DNA from 4 places in the Rhizobium quercicola genome. Region 2 is predicted to be linked to each of the others. Evidence: predicted binding sites of a transcription regulator. Region 2 holds the regulator's gene; each other region holds the start of a gene.
The links. The regulator LexA, encoded in region 2, represses DNA repair genes until DNA is damaged. The targets are predictions, from matches to a motif close to TGTTCNNNNTGTGTTCNG.

Region 1 (4,464 bases), on a different contig from region 2:
GGGCGGCTCGACTGCCTCATTCCCGGGCTTAACGATCTGCGCAAGGAAACCGGCGTTGCGGCTCTTGCCGGGCGCACCTATCTCGTGCCCTGGCTCATGCAGATCCTTCTTGCCGGGCGCGGCAGCGGGCTCGACGTTCTCGATGCCGTCTTCAACGATATCGGCGATGCCGAGGGTTTCGCGCGGGAATGCGCCGCCGGCCGGGAGATGGGGTTCGACGGCAAGATGCTGATCCATCCGCAGCAGATCGCACCGGCCAATGCCGCCTTCGGCCCCACGGTGCAGGATGAGGCGGAGGCGCTGGAGATCGTTGCGGCCTTCGCGCATGCCGACAATGCGGGCAGGTCGGTCATCGTCCATAAGGGAAAAATGGTCGAGGCCCTGCATCGCGACCAGGCGATCGCCTGTCTTGCAAAGGTCGAGGCCATCCGGCACAAAGGAACACAGCCATGAAACTCTACCGCTTTCTCACCGGGCCCGACGATGCGAGCTTCTGCCACAAGGTGACCGCCGCCCTGAACAAGGGCTGGCATCTCCATGGCTCGCCGACCTACACCTTCAATGCCGATGCGCAGGTCATGCAGTGCGGACAGGCGGTGGTGAAGGATGTCGAGGGCAAGGATTACGTACCGGATATGAAACTGTCCGAGCAGTAGCCGGAAGCCACGTCCCATACGCATGCGGCATGCGGCGGGCTTCTACCCGCCGACATGCTCCACGCTCGCCTCGATACGCTCCATGTCGTCGTCCGACAGGCCGAAGTGATGGCCGATCTCGTGGATCAGCACATGGGTGATGATGTCGCCCAGCGTTTCGTCGTTCTCGGCCCAGTAATCGAGGATCGGCCGGCGGTAGAGCGTGATCCGGTTCGGCATCGTGCCGGTTTCCATGGTGAACCGCTCGCCGATGCCGCGGCCTTCGAACAGGCCCAGAAGATCGAACGGCGTTTCCAGCGCCATGTCTTCGAACACGTCGTCATCCGGAAAATCCTCGATCTCGATGATGAGATCGGTGGCCAGCCGGCGGAATTCCTCGGGGAGATGCCCATAGGCCTCCAGCGTCAGGGATTCGAACGTGCTGATGGTCGGCGCATGGCGTTCCCGCCAATCGTCGCTCTGGTCAATCCGGGCCATGGACACTCCTTGTTCCTTGTATATAGCCATTTCCCGGGTCATTTCGAGAAGCAATTCGCAATGTAAGGCGATTGTGCAGAAACTGCGGAATCTTTTCCCAACTGCGTTGACTCTTTTTTGAAGCTCTGGAATCAATAAGAACATAGCAAGAACGAATAGGAGCTGACTGCCATGGCTGTAAACGCTGTGCCGCGGGAGACGGTGCTCGCCCTGCGCGATGCCATTGCCCGGCTGGAACGAGACAGGCCATCCGGTTCCTGTCGTCCCACCCTGGAGACGGAGGGCGAATGCGCGGGATTTTCGGCGTCCGGCCGTCCTGTGACACGTCCGGCGGATGTGCTGCCGCTCGGCGTTCCCGCGCTCGACCACGCCATGTCCGGCGGCCTGCCGCTCAAGGGGTTGAGCGAGATCCGCGTGGCGGAAACGCGTGATGCCGGCGCCGCCACGGGGTTTACGCTGGGGCTTGCCGCGCTCTGCCAGGCGCGGCGCAAGGCGCAGGGCGAGCTTGGGGCCATCCTCTGGATCTCCGAGACGATGGCCGGACAGGAGGCGGGCGAGCCCTATGGGGTCGGCCTGTCGCTTCTCGGCATCGATCTGCGTGCCATGCTGTTCTCCCGGCCCCGCAACCTGCAGCAGGCGCTGTGGATTGCCGAGGCGGCGCTGGGTTTCTCTGTGTTTTCCGCCGTCATTCTGGAGATCCGCGGCAATCCGGCGCGTCTCGGGCTGCAGGAGAGTCGGCGGCTGCAATTGCGCTCGGTCGGCAGCGGCGTTCCGATCCTTCTCCTGCGGCAGGCGGGCGAAGAGGAGGCAAGCAGCGCGCATGTGCGCCTTCTCGTGCGTCCCGCACCCACCGCACCTTTCCTGCTGCCCGACGGCACGATGCTCACGACCGGCATCGGGCATCCCGCCTTCCACGTCGTTGCCGAGAAGACGCGGGCCTTTTCCCCTGTCGATGCCTACCTTGAATGGAGTTCCCATGCGCGCCGGTTCTACCCTCTCGACCCCGTCGCCGTCCCTCTTCCGGCAAACGCAGCGGATCCTGTCCCTGTCCTTCCCGCATCTGTCGGCCGACCGGGTGGCGCGCCGGCGCTGGGGCGCGTCATGGCTTTCAAACGGGCGTCCTGATCACCCGCCGGTCGTATTTTCCGACAAGGTCGAGAATGCCATGCGGATCGTGGCGCTCGACGGGGTGGCCGATCGCCTGCGGCTGAAGCGGGGGCAGGGCGTGGCCGAGGCCCGCGCCATGCATCCGCAGCTCGATGTGCTGCCGGCCGATGCCGCGGCCGACCAGGCCTTTCTTTCCGCCCTGGCCGACTGGTGCGATCGCTATACGCCGCTGGTCGCCTATGCGGGGACCGACGGTCTGGCGCTCGACATCACCGGCTGCACGCATCTGCATGGCGGGGAAAAGGCATTGCTCGACGATGTCCTGTCGCGCCTTTTCCAGCTCGGCGTCGAGGCGCGGGGTGCGATCGCCGCCTCGCCCGGTCTCGCCTGGGCCCTGGCACGGTTTTCCGGTGCCGGCCTTTCCGGGGATTGCGTGATCGAGACGGGTGAGGAGGTCGCCGCACTCGGCCCCCTGCCGGTGACGGCGCTGCGGTTGCCGGCGACCTTGACGGACACGCTGATCCGGCTGGGGCTGACCCATGTCGCCGATCTCATGGAGGCACCCCGGGCCGCCCTTGCGCGCCGCTTCGGGCCGCTCGTCTTTCTCCGGCTCGACCAGGCGCTCGGGCATGACGATGAGCCGCTGTCGCCGCGCCGGCCGGTGGCCGAGCTTTCGGTGGAGCGCCGGCTGATCTCGCCGGTCTCGGGCGAAGACGATATTCTCGGGCTGGCGCTGCAGCTTGCCACCGGCCTCAAGACCACGCTGGAGGCGCGGGGAGAGGGCGGGCGCCAGTTCGAGCTCCTGCTCTTTCGCGTCGATGGCAAGGTGTTCCGGCTGCGCGCCGGCACGTCGTCCCCCTTGCGGGATCCGCAGCGCATCGCGGCGCTCTACCGGGAGCGGCTGGTAGCGGTGCATGACGATCTCGATGCCGGTTATGGTTTCGAGATCCTGCGGCTCTGCGTCCTGAAAGCCGAGCCGATCGCGTCCGTGCAGGACGATTTTTCCGGTCGGCCGGACCAGAGCCGGGCGCTTGCCGACTTTACCGATCGCGTCATCGCCCGTTTCGGGGAGGATGTGCTTTCCATCGCGATTCTCGCCGCAAGCCATATTCCCGAGCGGGCGGCAGGCCTGCAGCCGGCGGGCGATACCGTCTTCCCTGCCGGGAAAAGGCTGCAGGCGGAGGAATGGCCTGTTCAGCCAGTGCGGCCCCTGCGCCTTCTGACCCACCCCGAGCGGGTGGAGGTTCCTGCGGCCGATGTTCCCGACGGCGCGCCGGAGCGGTTCTTCTGGCGGCGCACCGCCTACCGGGTCGCCCGGGCGGAAGGGCCGGAGCGGATTGCCGCGGAATGGTGGATCGACGGCGAGGACGCGCCGACGCGCGACTATTTCCGCATCGAGGACGAGACGGGGCGTCGTTTCTGGATGTTTCGCAACGGTCTCTTCCAGCGCGAGCGGATGCATCCCGACTGGTTCATGCACGGCATTTTCGCATGACCGGCCGCGAACCCGGAAAAGGTCCGGCGGAGGCCGGCGGCGGGCGGGCCAAAGCCCCGCTGCCGACCTTCGTCGAACTGGGCGCCTGCACCAATTTCTCCTTCCTGCGCGGCGCCTCGGGCGCCAAGGAAATGGTGGTCACCGCCAAGCGCATAGGTCTCAAGGGGCTGGGCATCGCCGATCGCAACACGCTGTCGGGGGTCGTGCGGGTTCATGCCGAGGCGCGCGAGGAAAAGTTTCCTTTCCAGCCGGGCGCTCGCCTCGTCTTTGCCGATGGCACACCCGACATGCTGGTCTATCCGCGCAACCGGCAGGGATGGGCGCATCTCTGCCGCCTGCTGAGTGCCGGCAATCTGCGTGCCGACCACAAGGGCACCTGCACCCTCTTCCTCTCCGATCTTCTGACCTGGCAGGAACACCTGCAGGTGATCGTGATGACGGGCTGCACCCATGAAGGAGGGCATGAGCGCGCACAGGCCGACCTGCAGGATGTGGCGGCGAATGGACCTTCTGCAGAGCTATCCGATGCCGGCACGGCCTCTGGCCCTGACGGGACGAAGGTCCGCGACTGGAAGAGGCTCGGCGAGACCCTCCGGTCGCTGCAGCCTTTCCTGAAGAGCCGGCTCTTCCTCGGCATGACGCCGCGCTATGACGGGTTCGATGCGCCCAATTTCGCGGCTCTCGCAGCGCTGGCCGACAGCACGGGCATCCGTCTCATCGCCACGAACG
Region 2 (4,464 bases):
ACAAGCAGAACCTCTGCGAGATGGGGTCCTACACGATTCACGAGTGAGACTCTGGAAGCGCGGGACGGTGGAAGCGCTCACATGGAAACGGCGCCGATATCGTCCTTCGCAGCCAGAAATCCTCTGTATCAGCGAGCCGAGACGTCTGCGCGTCAGAGCGAGCTGGCTGCTCCAACAGTCGTCAACGGAACACTGTTGCCGAGATCGTTATTCGCATATTTGAAAACAAGGATGCTGAGGATGGATGCAAGCATCCCGACAAAAATCATGCGCATGGTATAATCCTTCGCGCTGAGCGCGCGTTTTCGATAAGAGGCGTTGTTGACCCGACGCTGATTAGGCGAAATCACCGATCCGGCCATGCTGCAGCAAAACGCGCACCGGATTGACCTCACCAACGGCCGTATTGGTCGACCGTGCGAGGGCCAAGGTTCCTGCGTGAGATGCAGCAAGCCGCTCTGCCAGAGCGCACGCCTCGTCTGCCGTACCGACACGCATCAGATCATCGCTTTGCACGAGCTCTCCCGTATGATCGTCGAAGACGATCACTTCGAAGCTGTTCAATGTTCCAGGCATGTCGGCTCCATCACGTTCGCCCGGTAAACGCCGACCTACCTACACGGTTCCATATGTTTGAGACGGTACGACCAACAAATGCGCGCTAACGTGGAGCGATGCAACATCGTCGGCTGAAAACACAGCAAACGAAAAAGCCTTGCTGCAGATTTGCTGCAGGTCTGACGTCGAACGCAAGAACAGACGACCAAACCCGTCTGCTGATCACACAACGCCGAAGGATTCTGCGGGCCTAAACCAGCGGAATCCTCCGGCGCCCAAACGTATGGACAGCGCCCACTTCTGAAACCTTATACGGAGACGCGCCGACCCCTCCCCGATTATTGGTAGCGGCGGATCAGGCCGACGAGCTTGCCCTGTACCTTCACACGCTCCGGGCCGAAAATTCGCGTCTCGTACGCCGGGTTGGCAGCCTCGAGCGCGACGGACGCGCCCTTGCGGCGAAACCGCTTCAGGGTCGCTTCCTCGTCATCCACGAGCGCAACGACGATCTCGCCGGGGCTGGCGCTATTGGCATTGCGAATGATCACGGTGTCGCCGTCCAGAATGCCCGCTTCGATCATCGAGTCGCCGCGCACTTCCAAGGCGTAGTGCTCGCCATTGCCGATCATGAAGGCGGGTACGGCGATGTCGTGCGTGTTGTTCTGAATGGCGGATATCGGCACACCCGCAGCGATGCGTCCCATCACCGGAACCGATACGCTGTTGTCGTTGCCGACCTCCGCCGTCGTCTTGGCGGCCGGTTCGACGGCCGCGTTTCCACGACTTCCCTGAATGACGCTCGGCGAGAATCCCCGCTTCGGCGGGGTCGCGGACAGATATGCCTCCGGCAGCTTGATCACCTCGAGCGCGCGGGCCCGGTTCGGCAGACGCCGGATGAAGCCGCGCTCCTCGAGCGCCGTGATCAGCCGGTGAATGCCGGACTTGGACGCGAGCTCCAGAGCATCCTTCATTTCATCGAAAGACGGGGGAACGCCCGATTCCTTCATGCGCTCATGAATGAAAATCAACAGTTCCTGTTGCTTGCGGGTCAGCATGATCAATCGACTCCAGAGTCACGAAACAAAGCAAGAACAGTGTTATATGTTCCTCATGTGTTCTGCAAGTGGCATTCTGGCCAAACCACAGCCGCCATGAGCCCGTTTCTCAGCATTCGCCCGGGCGTTGCTTTTCGCACGCCATCGTCAGCCTGAACTGTTGTCGAGAGATGTCCGTGTCCGGTCCTGTAACAGCAACGCCGCCATGAGCTTGCTCATGACGGCGTAGAAGACGAGACGACATTGTATCGGCTTGCAGCAGACCTTTGACGATCAAAATGGGATATCGTCGTCCAGGTCGCGGGAAAAGCCGCCGCCAGGTCCGCCGGTGCTGCCGCCCGATCGGGCGCCCGAGGACTGGGCCGGGCGATCGTAATCATCGCCATAGTTCGATCCGCCGCTTCCGCCGCCATAGTCCGAGCCGCCTCGACTTCCGCCGCCACCGCCGCCACTACCACCGCCATCGCGGCCGTCGAGCATCGTCAGCGTCGAGTTGAAGCCCTGCAACACCACTTCCGTGGAGTAACGGTCGTTGCCGTCCTTGTCCTGCCATTTGCGGGTCTGCAGCGCGCCCTCGAGGTATAGCTTGGCGCCCTTTTTGACATACTGCTCAACGACCTTGCACAGGCCTTCGTTGAAGACGACGACGGTGTGCCACTCGGTCTTCTCGCGCCGCTCGCCGGAGTTCCGGTCGCGCCAGCTTTCGGAGGTCGCGATGCGCAGGTTGGCGATCGGCTTGCCGTCCTGTGTCCGCCGGATCTCAGGGTCTGCCCCGACATTGCCGATGAGGATCACCTTGTTTACGCTACCAGCCATCTCTTTGTCCTGTCTCCTGAAAGCGGCCTTACGATCCGCACTGTGCCGCAAGCCTACGCTGTTGAGCGCGGCATTTCGCCCTCGCCTCGCGGCAATCCACAACAGTTTGCAAATTTGTTCTTTATTTGTTCTAGGTCTTGACTATGATGCTGTCAAGCGAGGCCACCACCGGCGCCAGAAGAGAGGCCGCCGGCCGGACGGAATTGCGGTTTCCCGAAAACGCGCCTCGACATATGAAGTAATGATCTTAAGTAAGGGCTTCGTCCCCATTCAGAGCGTCCGACCATGAGCGAATTCAAGACCATTTCGATCCGCGGTGCGCGGGAACACAATCTGAAGGGCGTCGATCTCGACCTTCCGCGCAACAAGCTGATCGTGATGACGGGCCTGTCCGGGTCGGGAAAATCGTCGCTGGCCTTCGATACCATCTATGCGGAGGGGCAGCGGCGCTATGTCGAAAGCCTCTCGGCCTACGCGCGTCAGTTCCTCGAGATGATGCAGAAGCCGGATGTCGATCTGATCGAAGGCCTTTCGCCCGCCATCTCGATCGAGCAGAAGACGACATCGAAGAATCCGCGCTCGACCGTGGGAACGGTCACCGAGATCTACGACTATATGCGCCTTCTGTTCGCGCGTGTCGGCGTGCCCTACTCGCCGGCGACGGGCCTGCCGATCGAAAGCCAGACCGTCAGCCAGATGGTCGATCGCGTTCTGGCGATGGACGAGGGGGCCCGGCTCTACATTCTCGCGCCGATGATCCGGGGGCGAAAGGGAGAGTACAAGAAGGAACTCGCGGAGCTCATGAAAAAGGGCTTCCAGCGCGTGAAGGTGGACGGCCAGTTCTACGAGATCGCCGATGTGCCCGCCCTCGACAAGAAATACAAACACGACATTGATGTGGTCGTGGATCGCCTGGTCGTACGGGGCGATATCGCCGCGAGGCTTGCCGACAGTCTGGAGACCTCGCTCCGGCTTGCCGACGGCTTGGCGATTGCGGAGTTTGCCGACAAGCCCCTGCCCGAGAAGGAGACGTCGGCCGGCGGCTCGGCCAACAAGTCGCTGAACGAGACGCACGAGCGTGTGCTGTTTTCGGAAAAGTTCGCCTGCCCTGTCTCCGGCTTCACGATTTCGGAGATCGAGCCGCGTCTGTTTTCATTCAACAATCCCTTCGGCGCCTGCCCCACCTGCGACGGCCTCGGCAGCCAGCAGAAGATCGACGAGGCATTGATCGTGCCGGAGCATGATCGGACGCTGAAGAACGGGGCGATTGCGCCCTGGGCCAAATCCTCGTCGCCCTACTACAATCAAACGCTGGAAGCGCTCGGCAAGGCTTTCGGCTTCAAGCTGAGCAACACCTGGGCTGAGCTTTCGGACGCGGCGAAGAAGGCGATCCTGCGCGGCACGGACGACAAGATCGTCTTTCAATACGCGGACGGCGCGCGCTCTTACAACACCACCAAGACATTTGAAGGCATCGTTCCCAATCTCGAGCGGCGGTGGAAGGAAACCGAGTCGGCCTGGGCGCGCGAGGAAATCGAGCGCTATATGTCGGCGGCCCCCTGCCCCGCCTGCAAGGGCTTCCGGCTGAAGCCCGAGGCGCTGGCCGTTAAGATCGATCGCCTTCACATCGGCGAGGTCACGAACATGTCGATCCGCGTCGCGCGCGACTGGTTCGAAGATCTTCCCGCCCGCCTCACGGAAAAGCAGAACGAGATCGCCGTCCGTATCCTAAAGGAAATCCGCGACCGCCTGCGCTTCCTCAACGATGTCGGTCTCGATTATCTCAGCCTTTCGCGAAATTCCGGCACGCTGTCGGGCGGCGAGAGCCAGCGCATCCGGCTCGCCTCGCAGATCGGCTCCGGCCTGACGGGCGTGCTCTATGTGCTGGACGAGCCGTCGATCGGGCTGCACCAGCGCGACAACGCCCGCCTGCTCGACACGCTGCGGCACCTGCGCGATATCGGCAACACCGTCATCGTTGTCGAGCACGACGAGGATGCGATTCTGACGGCGGACTATGTCGTCGATATCGGCC
Region 3 (4,464 bases), on a different contig from region 2:
ATCGCTGGTGCAGCGCGGGCCCCGCGCGCAGCTGTGCCCCGGCTCGCCCGCCATGCCGCAGCGGCAGGGGTTCATGGCGGCGACCAGCTGGATGGCGGCGGGATAGCTGATGCGGTGGTTGGCGCGCGCGATGATGCATTCGCCGGTCTCCAGCGGCTGGCGCAACGCGTCCAGCGCCTGCGGCGAAAATTCCGGGAACTCGTCGAGAAACAGTACGCCGTTATGGGCAAGCGACGCCTCGCCCGGCCGGGCGCGCAGACCGCCGCCGATCAGGGCCGCCATGGTGGCGGAGTGGTGCGGCGTGCGGAAGGGCCGGCGATCCGAGAGCTTGCCGCCCGCCAGCTGCCCGGCGATCGAGTGGATCATCGACACCTCGAGCAGCTCGCCCGGCGACAGCGGCGGCAGGATGGAGGGCAGGCGTGCGGCGAGCATCGACTTGCCCGAGCCGGGCGGGCCGACCATCAGCAGATTGTGGTTTCCGGCGGCGGCCACCTCCAGCGCGCGCTTGGCGCTTTCCTGCCCCTTGATGTCGGCGAGATCCGGCAGATTGGCGGCCGTCGCGCGGATGGCCGGCTCCGGCCGGGTCAGCACCTGCGTGCCGCGGAAATGATTGGCGAGCGCGATCAGGCTGCGGGGCGCGAGAATGTCGATCTCGGAACCGGCCCAGGCGGCCTCCGGGCCGCTGTCGGCCGGGCAGATGAGGCCCTTGCCGATGGCGTTCGCACCGATGGCGGCAGGCAGCGCGCCGGCAACGGCCGCGATCGTGCCGTCGAGGTTCAGTTCGCCGATGACGACGTATTCGGCCAGCGCATCCGACGGAATCGCGCCGAGCGCCGCCATCAGCCCGAGCGCGATCGCAAGGTCGAAATGGCTGCCTTCCTTCGGCAGGTCGGCCGGCGCGAGATTGATCGTCACGCGTTTGGGCGGCAGGGAAAGGCCGGAGGCGTGGAGGGCCGCGTGCACCCGTTCCCGGCTTTCGGCCACCGCCTTGTCCGGCAGGCCGACGATCTGCACGCCGACCTTGCCGGGCGCCACCATCACCTGCACATCGACCGGAACGCCCTCGATGCCCTGAAACGCCACCGTGCCGACCCGTGCCACCATATTCCCGCCACTCCGACCGATGCGCTTATGAGACTTTCCTCACATTACACGGCAGCCGGAATAAAACAAGAACATTGGCGGAACGATTACAATCGACCATGTCGGCAAGGTTGTAAACATCACAACCCGGCCGGATTTTTCAGCCGCGCTTGCGCTCGATCGCATCCCAGAGAAGGCTCGCGATATCGGCACCGCCGAATGTCTTCACCTCGCGGATGCCGGTCGGGGAGGTCACGTTGATCTCGGTCATGACGTCGCCGATGACGTCGATGCCGACCAGCAGGAAGCCGCGTTCGCGCAAGGCCGGGCCGATGCGGGCGCAGATCTCCCTCTCGCGCGCCGTCAGCTCCGTCGGCTCGGGCTTGCCGCCCGCATGCATGTTGGAGCGGGCATCGTGCTCGGCCGGCACGCGGTTGATGGCGCCGACGGGCTCGCCGTCGACGAGGATGATGCGCTTGTCGCCCTTGCGCACGGCCGGCAGGTATTCCTGCGCGATGAAGGGCTCGCGGAACATCTGCCCGAACATTTCGAGCAGCGAGGACATGTTGCGGTCGTCGCGGGTGGCGTGGAACACGCCCGCACCCCCGTTGCCGTAGAGCGGCTTCAGGATGATGTCGCCCATTTCTTCACGGAATTTGGCGATTTCGGCCGGGTCGCGGGTGATCAGCGTCTTCGGCATCAGATCGGGAAATTCGGTGACGAAGATCTTTTCCGGTGAGTTGCGCACCCAGGCGGGGTCGTTCACCACCAGCGTTTTCGGGTGAATGCGCTCCAGAAGATGGGTCGAGGTGATATAGGCCATGTCGAAGGGCGGATCCTGACGCAGGAGCACCACATCCATGGTGGAGAGATCGAGCCGCTCAGGCTCGCCGAGCGTGAAATGATCGCCCTTCACGTCGCGCAGCGTCATCTGCTGCGCCGTGGCATAGACCTGCCCGTCGCGCAGCGACAGCCGGTCCGGCGTGTAGTGAAACAGCCGGTAGCCGCGGTTCTGCGCCTCCAGGCTCATCGCAAAGGTCGAATCGCCCGCGATATTGATGGTGGAGACGTGGTCCATCTGAACCGCGACGTTCCGGAGTGCCGTTCTGCTGGCTGCCATTGTCTTCCCCTGCCGATCGACCCGCCGCGTCTCCGGCGGGCCTCATGACGTAGGACGGGACGCGCCCGAACGCAACGGCAGACCGCCCTGCGGCTGAGCGAAAGTCGCGCGGCCGCCCGACGAACCCGATCAGGCGGCGAGGGCCGCCTTGGGCGCTTCGCCGCGCAGCATGTCGCGCAGGCGATAGGCCATGACGACGGGTTCGGGGAATTTCTTGCGGCAGAAGGCGATCTTGCGGACATAGGTCTCGATGCGCCAGTTGGCCCAGGTGCCGCCGTTGAAGAAGCCGATATCGCCGGCACGCAGCACCGTCTCGGTGCCGTCCTCGGCCGTCACATGCACCTCGCCTTCGAGGATGACGACCGTTTCGTCCCAGCCGAAATACCAGTTGAATTCGCCGGCCGTGCAATCCCACATGGCGGTGACGGCGGCATCGTCGTGGCTGCGCGAATGCTCGGCCAGACGCGCAACCGGCGCACCCGCGACGATCCAGTCGGGATTGATCGGGGAAGGCAGCATGGGCAGGTCCATGGCCGGCGACGCGATCATTGCCTGGCGGCGGCCTGCGGCCTGTCTGCTCAGCTGCTTGCCCGCCTCTTTCGGGCCGGCAAGCCTCGGCGCAAGCGGCGTCACCCGCACCGCAACCGCCATCAATTCCGCAAAAAGCATCTTCAGCGCCATGTCGTCCCCCGGCAAAAAATCTGTTCCGGACAGGACGGTAGCGAAAAGACGGAAAGACAGCGTTGAAGCGATCGCTACCATTTGAGCGATCGTCGCATTGCCGGCCGTTCCCGATGCCTGAGCGTCGTCAATTTGCCGCATGTCGGTGGCCTAACGATGCGGCATCTTCACGAGAAGATGCGGCATCTTCACAAGGACGTTCCATGCCCCATCGCGCCTTTGTCTCCCTCGCCCTTTCCGCCGCCCTTCTGGCCGGAAGCTTCGCCGTTCCACACGCAGCACTCGCGCAGGACGTGCCCTATGTCGACGATCGGTCGGACGGGGCAAAGCTCGTCCGCTCGCTCTACAATGCCATCGCGCGCAAGGAATATGCCCGCGCCTATGCCTATTTCGGCGACAAGCCCCCGGCCGGCGACTATGCGAGCTTCGTGCTGGGCTACAAAAACACGGTCGATGTCGAGGTGAAGACCGGCGTCGTGACGCAGGAGGGTGCAGCCGGCAGCCTCTACGCGCCGGTGCCCGTGGCGGTGCGCTCGGTGGACAAGGACGGAAAGGAGCGCGTCTTTGCCGGCTGCTACGTGACGCGCATCGTCAATGCCGCCATCCAGGAACCGCCGTTCACGCCGCTGCACATCGAGCGCGCCGAACTCGGCGAGGTGAAGACGCCCTTTGCCGAGGCGGTCCCGAAGGTCTGCCATTCCCCGTCGTAAGAGCAAATCCAGCAAAAGTGCGACGCGGTTCTGCGTCCGGAGTTGCGTGAAAAGAGACCAGACCGTCCCGGATCAAGGCCCCGCGCGGCGGCGCTCCAGAAACTGGCGGCGCTCGAATAGCACGACCACGACGAGCGCCATCAGGAAGGGGATGACGAGGTAGAACAGCCGGAAGATGACGAGGGCGGCCAGCACCGAGGCCGCATCGATCTCCGGCAGGGCCGCGATGAAGATCAGCTCGAGCACGCCGATGCCGCCCGGGGCGTGTGACAGGAGGGCGGCCGAGAACGAGGCGAGGAACACGCCGAGCACCACCATATAGCCCGGATTTCCCGCCTCCGGCAGCGCGAAATAGATGATGGCGGCAGCCCCGATCAGCTCGACCGGCGCGATCAGCAATTGCCGCACCGCCAGCGTCGGCCGCGGATATTCCAGATGGAACCACCGCGTGCGGATGGGCCTGAAGCCGATGAGACTTCCCAGGAGGTAGAGGCCGATCAGCGCGAGAATGACGATCGCCGTGGAGATCGAGGCGCCGAGCGGGATGACGTCCGAGAAGCGATCGACGATCTCCGGCTCGATCAGAAGCACGATCGCCGACAGCGTCAGCGTGCCCAGCGCGAAGGTCAGCGAGCAGAAGGCAACGAGAATGCCGGTTTCGCTGACGCTCAGGCCCTTCGACCCATAGGCCCGGTAGCGCACGACGGCGCCCGAGAAGACCGAGGCCCCGATGGTGTGCGACAGGGCATAGGCGGTGAACGAGCAGACGGTGATGAAGGTCAGCGACAGGCGCCGGCCGAGATGTTCGAGCGCCAGATGGTCGTAGGCCGCAAGCGCCGCATAGGCCACCAGCGTGGCCCCGGCCGCCAG
Region 4 (4,464 bases), on a different contig from region 2:
CGCGGTCCAGAGCCGGACGCCCATCCAGACGAGATAGGCGGCGCCCGCGAGCCGCAGGGCGGTCATCAGCGTGCCCATCTCCGCGGCGAGCAGGGAGAGACCGAAGGCGGCCAGCGACAGGAAGACGAGAATGCCGACGACCGTTCCCGCGCCATAGGCAAGGCCCGAGGCCGGCCCGTGCGAGATGGTGCGCAACACGATCGTCATATTGTCCGGCCCCGGGCTCGCGGCGAAGACGAAGAAGGTGAGGGCGAAAGTCAGAAGCGTCACGGCATCCATATCGGTCTCCCGCGGCAGGGGCGCCGCCGGTCGAGCCGAGCCGAAAGCCTGCCGGCCGAAAGTGTGCCGTGATTTCGGCAGAACGGCAAGCGTCAAAACTGCGCGTCATCCTCCTCTGACGATGAGGCGCGTCGGCGCTAGCGCCGCTTCTGTGCCCGGCAAGCGGGCGATGCGAGCGTCAGCGCGACGCCGGCCGTTCGGCCGGTAGAGCGTCCACCTCGGCTTCGTCCACCCGCAAGGGCCGAAAGGTCATGCGGTGCAGCCGGCAGGGGCCGTGGAGAAGGATGGCGCTGCGGTGATGCGCGGTGGCATAGCCCGCATGCAGCGCAAAACCGTAGCCGGGGAAGACGCCGTCGGCCCGGGTCATCATCCGGTCGCGGGCGACCTTCGCGACGATGGAGGCGGCGGCGATGGAGAGGGAGCGGGCGTCGCCCTTGATGACGGCCCGGCCTTCGCAGGCAAGCCCCGGTGGCACGTCGCGCCCGTCCGCAAGCACGAGCGCCGGCCGCCGATGCAGGCCGCAGACCGCGCGCCGCATCGCGTCGAGGCTCGCCTTGCGGATATCCGTGCCGTCAATGCGGCCCGCGCCGGAGGAAGCGATCGAGACGGTGGCGGTCGCGAGAATCTCGGTGAACAGCACCTCGCGCCGCTGGGCGGTCAGTTGCTTGCTGTCGTTCAGGCCACCGGGAATACGCTGCGGGTCGAGGATGACGGCGGCGGCCACCACGGGGCCGGCCAGTGGGCCGCGCCCGGCTTCGTCCGTTCCGGCGACAGGCCACAGCCCGTCGCGCTTCGCCGCCGCCTCCAGCGTGAAATCGGGACGGAGGCGGATGTCGAAGAGAAGCGGGGAATCGGTCGTGGTGCGGCGTGCCATGAGGGCAGACTCGCACGGGAGGCCGATTCCCCGCAAGACCCCCAGGCGGATGCGGCGGCGCCGGGGGTGGAGGCCGGTGGCTTTGCGGAAGCCGTCGGCCTCGGGTGATCGCATGCTACGAGGGACATGCGATCCCGTTCGGTGTCCGGATGTCACCGGACGAAGGTCTTCGCTCGCGTCACAGCAGCGAGAGCTGCACGCCCGTCCCGAGCGGGGGAACGAAGAGATCGCAGTTCAGCGCCCGCCGGTTGGTGTTCAGCTCCAGCCGCTTGGCGGCCAGCTCGAAGCGGCGGCCGATCTGCCAGGCATAGGGCCCGGCACCCTTCATCCGCTTGGTGAAGTCGGCGTCGTAATCCTTGCCGTCGCGCATCGAGCGCACCAGCGACATGACATGGCGATAGCGGTCCGGGTAATGTTGCAAGAGCCAGTCGCGGAAAAGGGGGCTGACCTCCAGCGGCAGGCGCAGGATGACATAGCTCGCCTCGCTCGCACCGGCCGCCTTGGCGGAGTCCAGCACGCGCTCGATCTCGTGGTCGTTGAGGGCGGGAATGACGGGCGCCATCAGCACGCTCGCGGGAATGCCGGCCTCCGACAGCTTGCGGATCGCATCCAGCCGCTTCTCCGGCGTCGAGGCGCGCGGTTCCATCAGCCGCGCCAGCTTGCGGTCGAGCGTCGTCACCGAAAGGCCGACGCGCGCGAGACCCTTTTCCGCCATCGGCGTGAGAATATCGATATCGCGGGTCACCATCGCCGATTTCGTGACGATCATGACCGGGTGATCGGCCGCCTTCAGCACCTCCAGGATCTGGCGCATGATCCGCCACTCCTTTTCGATCGGCTGGTAGGGGTCGGTGTTCGTGCCGATCGCGATCGGCTTCACCTTGTAGCCGGGCTTGGCCAGTTCGCGCTCCAGAAGCTTTGCCGCATCCGGCTTGGCAAACAGCCGCGCCTCGAAGTCGAGTCCGGCGGAGAGGCCCATATAAGCATGCGTCGGCCGGGCGAAGCAGTAGATGCAACCATGCTCGCAGCCGCGATAGGGGTTGACCGAGCGGTCGAAGTGAATGTCCGGCGAATCGTTGCGGGCAATGATCGTGCGCGGCTTTTCCACCTGCACCTCCGTCTTGAACGGCGGCAGGTCCTCCAGCGAGTTCCAGCCGTCGTCCTCGGTGCTGCGCGTCACAGGCTCGAACCTTCCCGAGGTGTTGATCCCGGCGCCACGGCCGCGACGGCGGTCCACCTCGATGCGAAGGCCGGTTTCGACCATCAGTGCGTCGGCCACATCGGCCCGATTGCCGGGCGCAAATGCGCCCTGCCTGACATGGGACAGATCGTTCATGGGACACTCCGGGGAACATGGACGGTCCGGTTTTCACCCCACCGTCATGTCGTTCTCTCTTCGGTCAGTGATAACCATAATAAGAGAACATTGCAAGAACAAATACGCCGGTGACGCCTTGGAAGCGATCTCCCCGCTGTCCCGTCGCCGGCGGATTCATCATGAATGACGGGATACTGGCCTGTTTTGTACAGGTTTTATGGCATTCCCCTGTGCAATGCGGTACGACCGGCCATGCTGACGATCCTGATGGAAACCCGCGATAGCGAGACGAGGCTGGCGCAATCGCTGGCCGCGCTGGTGGCCGGCGCGGTGGAAGGCCTCATCAGCGATGTGATCGTCCTCGATCACGGCTCGCAGGATGCCTCCGGCCAGGTGGCCGATGCCGCGGGTGCGCGGTTCCTCACACGCTGGGATATGGCGGATGTCCTGCGCTCGGCGCGCGGCGAATGGCTGCTCCTGATCGAGCCGGGTGCCCGGCCGCTCGGGCGCTGGGTCGACGAGATCGCCGAGCACATGGCGATCGGCCGGGGCCCCGCTTGCTTCTCGGCCTCCCGCCGGCACAGGCGGCCGCTTCTGGCCCGTCTCGCCTCGCGCCGTCCGCCGCTGGAACAGGGGTTCCTGATCAAGCGCACGCAGGCCGCGGGCATGACGAGATCCGGCATGTCGCTCGCCGATTTCGTCTCCCGTCGCGGCGTGCACCGCCTGTCGAGCGAGCTGATGCCGGCCTGGGCTTCGGGTCGTTGAGGGTCTTTCCTTATCGCCGGACGATGTCGATCCGCTGAACCACACGCTCACCGCTTCAGGTGTTCGTCCAGCCGCGGCATTATTTCCACGAAATTGCAGGGCCGGTGGCGCAGGTCGAGCTGCTGGCCGAGAATGCCGTCCCAGGCATCGCGGCACGCGCCGGGCGAGCCGGGCAGCACGAAGACGAAGGTCGCGTTCAGCACGCCGCCGGTGGCGCGCGACTGGATGGTCGAGGTGCCGATCTTGTCATAGGAGATGCGGTGGAAGATGGCGGAGAAGCCGTCCATCTTCTTCTCGAACAAGGGCTCCAGCGCGTCGGGCGTCACGTCGCGCCCGGTAAAGCCCGTGCCGCCGGTGGTGATGACGACGTCGATCTCGGGATCGAGGCTCCAGGCCGTCACCTGCGCGGCGATGGCGGCGCGGTCGTCGGGCACGATGCCGCGTGCGGCCAGCACATGGCCGGCCGCCGTCAGCCGCGCCACCAGCGTGTCGCCGGATGTGTCCGTCTCCGGCGTGCGGGTGTCGGAAACGGTGAGCACCGCGATGGAAACGGGCACGAAGGTGCGTGTCGTGTCGATCGTCATTGGGCGTTCGTCCTTAGCTTCCCAGCGTGGTGCAGGGCAGAAGATACCAGTCGGGATGGGCCGCGCGCAGGTGCGCCGCCGCCCGGTCTCGCGCCGCGACGTCGCGGAAGAGGCCGAAGCAGGTGGCACCGGAGCCGGACATGCGGGCAAGTGCTGCGCCGGCGTCTGCGAGTGCTGCGCGGACCGCGCCGATGACGGGCGCAAGCGAGAGCGCCGGCTGCTCCAGATCGTTGCGTGTCGCGGCGATCGCCGCGATCCAGTCGTCCGGCGCGGCAAGCCGTTCGGGAAGCGTCAGCGGCGGGTTGGTCTTGTTGGTGAGCGTGCGGAACACCGCAGGCGTGGAGACCGCAGCACCGGGATTGACCAAGAGAGCGGGAAAGGCGGGCAGGCCGATGACCGGCGTGATCGCCTCGCCGATGCCGCGGGCGATCAGCGGCCGGCCGGTCAGGCACATCGGCAGGTCGGCGCCGAGCGAGAGGCCGAGCGCGGCAAGGTCGATGTTCACAGGGAGGTCGTGCGACGCGCCCCAGAGGCGCATGAGCCCGATGAGGGCCGTGGCGGCATCCGCCGAGCCGCCGCCGATGCCGGAGGCAACGGGCAGGGCCTTTGTCAGATGCAGGGCGACCGGGCCGCAGGGCAGGCCG

Region 1: a site for LexA is predicted at 1,270-1,287, ahead of LRX75_RS23385 (ImuA family protein). Genes of this name have one in related genera too.
Region 3: a site for LexA is predicted at 1,161-1,178, ahead of LRX75_RS13980 (YifB family Mg chelatase-like AAA ATPase). Genes of this name have one in related genera too.
Region 4: a site for LexA is predicted at 2,573-2,590, ahead of LRX75_RS17740 (PA0069 family radical SAM protein). Genes of this name have one in related genera too.

What each region holds. Positions count from the first base shown of each region.
Region 1 is NZ_JAJOZR010000002.1:136,077-140,540, forward strand. It holds gene LRX75_RS04105 (HpcH/HpaI aldolase/citrate lyase family protein) at 1-453, shown strand, start outside; gene LRX75_RS04110 (DUF1737 domain-containing protein) at 450-656, shown strand; gene LRX75_RS04115 (metallopeptidase family protein) at 699-1,133, opposite strand; gene LRX75_RS23385 (ImuA family protein) at 1,305-2,258, shown strand; gene LRX75_RS04120 (Y-family DNA polymerase) at 2,209-3,735, shown strand; gene LRX75_RS04125 (error-prone DNA polymerase) at 3,732-4,464, shown strand, end outside.
Region 2 is NZ_JAJOZR010000007.1:35,831-40,294, forward strand. It holds gene LRX75_RS11865 (hypothetical protein) at 1-47, shown strand, start outside; gene LRX75_RS23300 (hypothetical protein) at 153-275, opposite strand; gene LRX75_RS11870 (hypothetical protein) at 337-576, opposite strand; gene lexA (transcriptional repressor LexA) at 897-1,613, opposite strand; gene LRX75_RS11880 (single-stranded DNA-binding protein) at 1,887-2,429, opposite strand; gene uvrA (excinuclease ABC subunit UvrA) at 2,715-4,464, shown strand, end outside.
Region 3 is NZ_JAJOZR010000008.1:164,255-168,718, forward strand. It holds gene LRX75_RS13980 (YifB family Mg chelatase-like AAA ATPase) at 1-1,104, opposite strand, end outside; gene gshB (glutathione synthase) at 1,244-2,203, opposite strand; gene LRX75_RS13990 (cupin domain-containing protein) at 2,333-2,884, opposite strand; gene LRX75_RS13995 (hypothetical protein) at 3,088-3,594, shown strand; gene LRX75_RS14000 (lysylphosphatidylglycerol synthase domain-containing protein) at 3,667-4,464, opposite strand, start outside.
Region 4 is NZ_JAJOZR010000012.1:839-5,302, forward strand. It holds gene LRX75_RS17730 (LysE family translocator) at 1-279, opposite strand, end outside; gene LRX75_RS17735 (ribonuclease HII) at 458-1,153, opposite strand; gene LRX75_RS17740 (PA0069 family radical SAM protein) at 1,332-2,489, opposite strand; gene LRX75_RS17745 (glycosyltransferase family protein) at 2,724-3,236, shown strand; gene moaB (molybdenum cofactor biosynthesis protein B) at 3,284-3,820, opposite strand; gene LRX75_RS17755 (4-(cytidine 5'-diphospho)-2-C-methyl-D-erythritol kinase) at 3,834-4,464, opposite strand, start outside.